2 regions of the Rossellomorea marisflavi genome follow, and region 2 is predicted to be linked to the other one. Evidence: a T-box and tRNA genes for the amino acid it is inferred to sense, from the RefSeq annotation. Region 2 holds a T-box; the other holds one or more tRNA genes.
The links. The T-box of region 2 lies ahead of ileS (isoleucine--tRNA ligase). A T-box ahead of a tRNA ligase gene usually reads a tRNA of that ligase, here a tRNA-Ile.
Positions count from the first base shown of each region.

Region 1: it encodes a tRNA-Ile, which carries the amino acid that the T-box ahead of ileS (isoleucine--tRNA ligase) is inferred to sense. The anticodon was not compared.

Region 1 covers NZ_CP081870.1:35,717-39,927, forward strand. The annotation lists gene K6T23_RS00185 (hypothetical protein) at 1-66, shown strand, start outside; rRNA gene K6T23_RS00190 (16S ribosomal RNA) at 368-1,918, shown strand; tRNA gene K6T23_RS00195 (tRNA-Ile) at 2,000-2,076, shown strand; tRNA gene K6T23_RS00200 (tRNA-Ala) at 2,097-2,172, shown strand; rRNA gene K6T23_RS00205 (23S ribosomal RNA) at 2,285-4,211, shown strand, end outside.
Region 2 covers NZ_CP081870.1:1,818,115-1,822,325, forward strand. The annotation lists gene K6T23_RS09655 (cell division protein SepF) at 1-441, shown strand, start outside; gene K6T23_RS09660 (YggT family protein) at 450-713, shown strand; gene K6T23_RS09665 (YlmH family RNA-binding protein) at 777-1,547, shown strand; gene K6T23_RS09670 (DivIVA domain-containing protein) at 1,635-2,150, shown strand; T-box leader at 2,203-2,423, shown strand; gene ileS (isoleucine--tRNA ligase) at 2,493-4,211, shown strand, end outside.

The sequences.
Region 1 (4,211 bases), 1.8 Mb from region 2:
GTATTCCCTGATGGATTCTTCCCTAAAAGGGGGATCAAATACATCGGAGAAGATCTTGTATACTGATTGATGTCCCTGGTGCGGGTAAGGGTAAAATCATACCTGCGCCGGGGAAATGAAATCTTTTAAATTTAAATTGAAATTAGTATTGACGTAATAGGCTAATAGGTGATATTATATTCCTTGTCGCCAAAACGACATCGAAAAACAACTTAAGAAAAAGCTTGACTCACTGACTGATATCATGGTATATTTAAGAGGTGCTCAAGAGAGCTTAAGTAACATTTGAACCTTGAAAACTGAACAAAACAAGACAAACACGTCAACGTTAATTCTAGATTTATTTTTAAAAGAGCTATTCAAACTTTTTATGGAGAGTTTGATCCTGGCTCAGGACGAACGCTGGCGGCGTGCCTAATACATGCAAGTCGAGCGGATCGATGGGAGCTTGCTCCCTGAGATCAGCGGCGGACGGGTGAGTAACACGTGGGTAACCTGCCTGTAAGACTGGGATAACTCCGGGAAACCGGGGCTAATACCGGATAACACCTACCCCCGCATGGGGGAAGGTTGAAAGGTGGCTTCGGCTATCACTTACAGATGGACCCGCGGCGCATTAGCTAGTTGGTGAGGTAATGGCTCACCAAGGCGACGATGCGTAGCCGACCTGAGAGGGTGATCGGCCACACTGGGACTGAGACACGGCCCAGACTCCTACGGGAGGCAGCAGTAGGGAATCTTCCGCAATGGACGAAAGTCTGACGGAGCAACGCCGCGTGAGTGAAGAAGGTTTTCGGATCGTAAAACTCTGTTGTTAGGGAAGAACAAGTGCCGTTCGAATAGGGCGGCGCCTTGACGGTACCTAACCAGAAAGCCACGGCTAACTACGTGCCAGCAGCCGCGGTAATACGTAGGTGGCAAGCGTTGTCCGGAATTATTGGGCGTAAAGCGCGCGCAGGTGGTTTCTTAAGTCTGATGTGAAAGCCCACGGCTCAACCGTGGAGGGTCATTGGAAACTGGGGAACTTGAGTGCAGAAGAGGAAAGTGGAATTCCAAGTGTAGCGGTGAAATGCGTAGATATTTGGAGGAACACCAGTGGCGAAGGCGACTTTCTGGTCTGTAACTGACACTGAGGCGCGAAAGCGTGGGGAGCAAACAGGATTAGATACCCTGGTAGTCCACGCCGTAAACGATGAGTGCTAAGTGTTAGAGGGTTTCCGCCCTTTAGTGCTGCAGCTAACGCATTAAGCACTCCGCCTGGGGAGTACGGTCGCAAGACTGAAACTCAAAGGAATTGACGGGGGCCCGCACAAGCGGTGGAGCATGTGGTTTAATTCGAAGCAACGCGAAGAACCTTACCAGGTCTTGACATCCTCTGACAACCCTAGAGATAGGGCTTTCCCCTTCGGGGGACAGAGTGACAGGTGGTGCATGGTTGTCGTCAGCTCGTGTCGTGAGATGTTGGGTTAAGTCCCGCAACGAGCGCAACCCTTGATCTTAGTTGCCAGCATTCAGTTGGGCACTCTAAGATGACTGCCGGTGACAAACCGGAGGAAGGTGGGGATGACGTCAAATCATCATGCCCCTTATGACCTGGGCTACACACGTGCTACAATGGACGGTACAAAGGGCTGCAAGACCGCGAGGTTTAGCCAATCCCATAAAACCGTTCTCAGTTCGGATTGTAGGCTGCAACTCGCCTACATGAAGCTGGAATCGCTAGTAATCGCGGATCAGCATGCCGCGGTGAATACGTTCCCGGGCCTTGTACACACCGCCCGTCACACCACGAGAGTTTGTAACACCCGAAGTCGGTGAGGTAACCTTTTGGAGCCAGCCGCCTAAGGTGGGACAGATGATTGGGGTGAAGTCGTAACAAGGTAGCCGTATCGGAAGGTGCGGCTGGATCACCTCCTTTCTAAGGAAGATTTACTTAAAACGTTTGACGACGTCGAAGTTTTGTTCAGTTTTGATGGTTTAACTCATCATTAAGAGTTGGGGGCCTATAGCTCAGCTGGTTAGAGCGCACGCCTGATAAGCGTGAGGTCGGTGGTTCGAGTCCACTTAGGCCCACCATTTCCAATCTCATATCATACGGGGCCTTAGCTCAGCTGGGAGAGCGCCTGCTTTGCACGCAGGAGGTCAGCGGTTCGATCCCGCTAGGCTCCACCAAACATTCTTTCCATCTGTGAAAGAGTGAACATTGTTCTTTGAAAACTAGATAAAGTTTTATTGATAGTCAAGAAATTACCGAGTATCGCCATTTTAGGTTTTTAACCAATTCGGTTAAGTTAATAAGGGCGCACGGTGGATGCCTTGGCACTAGGAGCCGACGAAGGACGGGACTAACACCGATATGCTTCGGGGAGCTGTAAGTGAGCTGATCCGAAGATTTCCGAATGGGGGAACCCACTGTTCGTAATGGAACAGTATCCTTGCTTGAATACATAGAGCATGGAAGGCAGACCCAGGGAACTGAAACATCTAAGTACCTGGAGGAAGAGAAAGCAAATGCGATTCCCTGAGTAGCGGCGAGCGAAACGGGATTAGCCCAAACCAAGAGGCTTGCCTCTTGGGGTTGTAGGACACTCTATACGGAGTTACAAAGGAACGGGGTAGACGAAGAAGTCTGGAAAGGCTCGTCAAAGAAGGTAACAACCCTGTAGTCGAAACTTCGTTCCCTCTTGAGTGGATCCTGAGTACGGCGGGACACGTGAAATCCCGTCGGAAGCTGGGAGGACCATCTCCCAAGGCTAAATACTCCCTAGTGACCGATAGTGAACCAGTACCGTGAGGGAAAGGTGAAAAGCACCCCGGAAGGGGAGTGAAATAGAACCTGAAACCGTGTGCCTACAAGTAGTCAGAGCCCGTTAACGGGTGATGGCGTGCCTTTTGTAGAATGAACCGGCGAGTTACGATCCCATGCAAGGTTAAGTTGAGAAGACGGAGCCGCAGCGAAAGCGAGTCTGAATAGGGCGAATGAGTATGTGGTCGTAGACCCGAAACCAGGTGATCTACCCATGTCCAGGATGAAGTCCAGGTAACACTGGATGGAGGTCCGAACCCACGCACGTTGAAAAGTGCGGGGATGAGGTGTGGGTAGCGGAGAAATTCCAATCGAACCTGGAGATAGCTGGTTCTCTCCGAAATAGCTTTAGGGCTAGCCTCATGTTGTAAGAGTCTTGGAGGTAGAGCACTGTTTGGACTAGGGGCCCTCATCGGGTTACCGAATTCAGACAAACTCCGAATGCCAAAGACTTATCCATGGGAGTCAGACTGCGAGTGATAAGATCCGTAGTCGAAAGGGAAACAGCCCAGACCACCAGCTAAGGTCCCAAAGTATACGTTAAGTGGAAAAGGATGTGGAGTTGCTTAGACAACCAGGATGTTGGCTTAGAAGCAGCCACCATTTAAAGAGTGCGTAATAGCTCACTGGTCGAGTGACTCTGCGCCGAAAATGTACCGGGGCTAAACGTATCACCGAAGCTGTGGATTGACACCGTTTGGTGTCAGTGGTAGGAGAGCGTTCTAAGGACTGCGAAGCTAGACCGTAAGGACTGGTGGAGTGCTTAGAAGTGAGAATGCCGGTATGAGTAGCGAAAGATGGGTGAGAATCCCATCCACCGAATGCCTAAGGTTTCCTGAGGAAGGCTCGTCCGCTCAGGGTTAGTCGGGACCTAAGTCGAGGCCGATAGGCGTAGACGATGGACAACAGGTTGATATTCCTGTACCACCTTTCTTCCATTTGAGCAATGGGGGGACGCAGGAGGATAGGGTAAGCGCACTGCTGGATATGTGCGTCTAAGCAGTTAGGCTGATGATGAGGCAAATCCCATCATCGTGAAGGCTGAGCTGTGATAGCGAGCGAATTATAGTAGCGAAGTTCCTGATTCCACACTGCCAAGAAAAGCCTCTAGCGAGGAAGATGGTGCCCGTACCGCAAACCGACACAGGTAGGCGAGGAGAGAATCCTAAGGTGAGCGAGAGAACTCTCGTTAAGGAACTCGGCAAAATGACCCCGTAACTTCGGGAGAAGGGGTGCTCTGGTAGGGTGCAAGCCCGAGAGAGCCGCAGTGAATAGGCCCAGGCGACTGTTTAGCAAAAACACAGGTCTCTGCGAAGCCGTAAGGCGAAGTATAGGGGCTGACGCCTGCCCGGTGCTGGAAGGTTAAGAGGAGTGCTTAGCGCAAGCGAAGGTGCGAATCGAAGCC
Region 2 (4,211 bases):
ATCAAATCAAAATTTAAAACGTTTTTCCTGCTTGATGAAGATGAGTACGAATACGAAGAGGAAGAGAAATACGAAGAACATGAGGAGAAGAAGCCCATGAAATCCCAGTCACCGGCACAGACGAAACAAAACGTTGTCAGCCTGCAGAGCGTTCAAAAGTCATCCAAGGTGATCCTTGTTGAGCCACGCGTGTACGCAGAGGCCCAGGAAATTGCCGACCATCTCAAAAATCGCCGTTCTGTCTTGGTGAACCTGCAGCGAATCCAGCATGACCAGGCGAAACGGATCGTTGATTTCCTGAGCGGCACCGTATATGCCATCGGTGGCGATATCCAGCGGGTGGGGAGTGACATTTTCCTGTGCACGCCAGATAACGTCGAGGTGAGCGGAAACATTTCTGAACTCCTCAGTGAAGAAGACTTTACAGAATCGAGGTGGTAAGCTGAATCATGTTCCTTCTATATCAAATATTATCGTCCCTATTGAATATCTATATGTGGGCGCTCATCATCTATATCCTGATGTCGTGGTTCCCCAATGCCCGGGAAACCTCCATTGGCCAGATCCTCGCCCGCATATGCGAGCCTTATCTGGAACAGTTCCGGAAGTTCATCCCTCCCCTTGGGATGATCGATATTTCACCGATTGTCGCCTTCATCGTACTTAGACTGGCCGACAAAGGCCTTAGTCAACTTTTCTTATGGATTTTGTAGTAAGCTTTAAAGGACTGATACCCTTGCCGGTTCAGTCCTTTTGCATGGAGGGAGTTAAAACCTATGTCGACACTTTATCAGCATTTCAGACCGGAAGAGAGGGGGTTCATCGACCAGGTGGTCGAATGGAAGGAGCAGGTGGAGAGCCAGTATGCCCAGAAACGGACCGATTTCCTCGATCCCCGGGAGCAGCACATCCTCCTCAGCATCATCGGGACCGAAGGCAGCGTCAGGGTCGCATTTTTTCCGAAAACAGGGGAGCGCAAGCGTGCGCTGATCTACCCCGACTATTATGAGCCTTCTGAAGAAGATTATGGAATATGCCTGTATGAGATTCACTACCCTGCTAAGTTTGTTACAATAGAGCATAGGCAGATCCTCGGGACGCTTATGTCACTAGGTCTTAAAAGGGAAAAATTCGGGGATATCCCTACTGAAGGGGAACGGTATCAGCTCGTGGCGGCCGATGAAATTTCAGGGTGCTTGGAAATGGAGCTGCAACAGATCGGGAAAGCGAGGGTCTCACTCGAAAAGCGTCAGGTGGCAGAACTATTCATCACGGATGAGAAGTGGAGTGAAAATACCACAACGGTAAGCTCCCTGAGACTTGATGTGATCCTCTCCGCCATTCAGGGGGTTTCCCGGCAAAAGGCTCAGGCTCTCATTAAAGCTTCACTCGTGAAGGTAAACTGGAGGGCAACCGAGAGTACGTCCTTCGAGGTGGAAGAGGGGGATGTCATCTCGACGCGGGGGTTCGGCAGAAGCAAACTGCTGACCATCGACGGTAAGACGAAGCGGGATAAATGGCGGATCACGTTCGGTGTTTTGAAATAATTTTGCGAAATTAAAGGAAATTCGGTACAAGCTGTCGTAAAATTAGTTATAATGATAGTAATCAACCAAGTTTTGGAGGTGGCGCCCATGCCTTTGACGCCGTTAGATATACATAATAAAGAATTCAGCCGTGGATTCCGCGGATATGATGAAGACGAAGTAAATGAATTCCTCGACCAGATCATCAAGGATTATGAGATCCTGATCCGTGAGAAGAAGGAAACAGAAGAACGCCTTGATTCCCTGAACGAACGCCTTGGACACTTCACGACGATTGAAGAAACGTTGAATAAATCCATTGTCGTAGCCCAAGAAGCCGGTGAAGAAGTGAAGCGCAATGCGATGAAGGAATCGAAGCTCATCATCAAGGAAGCCGAGAAGAACGCCGACCGTATCGTCAATGAAGCACTTTCGAAAGCCCGCAGGATTGCCATTGAAATCGAAGAGCTCAAAAAGCAGTCCAAAGTGTTCCGCACACGCTTCAAAATGCTCATAGAAGCTCAGCTTGACCTCCTCGATACGAATGATTGGGATCAGCTCATGGAATTCGATGTGGACGCAACGGATCTGAAGACCTTGAAAGAAGAAGAGACACTGACTTGACGGATAGGCAGGTCTTTTCATATAATTGAAAAACCAAAAGAATACCTGTCATCAAAAGGCTGTGACAGGGAGAGTACGTTTCAGCAATAACCTTTATCAGCGAATCGGGGGCGGTGCAAGCCCGGTAGGGAAATGAAGCGGAAGATCACCCTTGAGCCCTGTCTGTGAACATATGCTAGCGGACGGCGACTGATCCATGTTACGGATTTTCGAGTGAGGGCAATCATGCCCTTATGAGGGTGGTACCGCGGGAAAAGCTTTCTCGTCCCTTTCTTAGGGATGAGGAAGCTTTTTTTTCATGGTTTGGATGACAGGTTCAATTGAAGAAGGAGGACCATTGAATTGGAATACAAAGAAACGTTATTAATGCCAAAAACAGAATTCCCCATGAGGGGCAACCTGCCAAATCGTGAACCGAAGATGCAGGAGCAGTGGAACGATATGTCGATCTATGACAGAGTACAGGAACGGACAAAAGGCCGTCCTCTGTTCATCCTTCATGATGGACCTCCATATGCAAATGGTAATATCCACATGGGCCATGCCCTCAACAAGATCTTGAAGGACTTCATCGTCCGCTATAAATCCATGAGTGGTTTCCATGCACCGTATGTACCAGGTTGGGATACTCATGGGCTGCCGATCGAGCAGGCCTTGACCAATAAAGGAGTCAAGCGCAAGGAAATGACCGTAGCGGAATTCAGGAAGCTTTGTGAAGAGTATGCATATGAGCAGGTGGACAATCAGCGCGCGCAATTCAAGCAGCTCGGCGTTCGCGGCGACTGGGAGAATCCATATATCACACTGAAACCGGAATACGAAGCTCAGCAGATCAAGGTATTCGGTGATATGGCGAAAAAAGGGTATATCTATAAAGGGAAAAAACCTGTGTATTGGTCACCTTCAAGTGAGTCTGCGCTTGCAGAAGCTGAGATTGAATATCAGGACAAAAAGTCACCATCGATTTATGTGGCATTCCCTGTAGCTGACGGTAAGGATGTCCTTGCAACTGGTGATAAGTTCATCATCTGGACGACGACTCCTTGGACGATTCCGGCAAATCTCGCCATCGCGGTGAACGGGAAACTGAATTACTCGGTCGTAAGCGTTGGAAGCGAGCGCTTCATCGTGGCGGAGGATCTCCTTGAGGAAGTTGCCTCTGTCCTTGAGTGGGAAAATCACTCTGTCGAGAAGACAGTCAAGGGATCAGATCTTGAGTACATTGTTGCCAAGCATCCGATCTATGATCGTGATTCTCTTGTCATCCTTGGTGACCATGTGACAACAGACTCTGGTACAGGCTGTGTCCATACCGCACCGGGTCATGGTGAAGATGATTTCATCATCGGGAAAAAATACAACCTGGATGTTCTTTGTCCTGTAGACGACAAGGGCGTACTGACAGATGAAGCACCAGGATTCGAAGGTCTCTTCTATGATAAGGCGAATAAACCGATTACTGAAAAACTGGAAGAGGTAGGGGCCCTTCTGAAGATTTCGTTCTTTACGCACTCCTACCCACACGACTGGCGTACAAAAAAACCGGTCATCTTCCGTGCAACAGCACAGTGGTTTGCGTCCATTGATAAATTCCGTGACGAACTGCTACAGGCAGTCAATGAGACAGAGTGGATCCCTGCGTGGGGAGAGACGCGCCTTTACAACATGGTCCGCGATCGTGGAGACTGGTGTATCTCACGTCAGCGTGCATGGGGCGTACCGATTCCCGTCTTCTATGCTGAAAATGGACAGGAAATCATCACTGATGAAACGATCAGTCATGTGTCAGACCTATTCCGCAAGCATGGATCGAACATTTGGTTTGAGCGTGAAGCAAAAGAGCTCCTTCCCGAAGGATTCACTCATGAAGGAAGCCCGAACGGCCACTTCACGAAAGAAACCGACATCATGGATGTTTGGTTTGATTCAGGGTCCTCACATCAGGCCGTCCTTGAAGAACGTGATGGCCTTCAGCGCCCTGCGGACCTCTATCTCGAAGGATCCGATCAATACCGCGGCTGGTTCAACTCTTCATTGACTACCGGCGTAGCCGTGACAGGC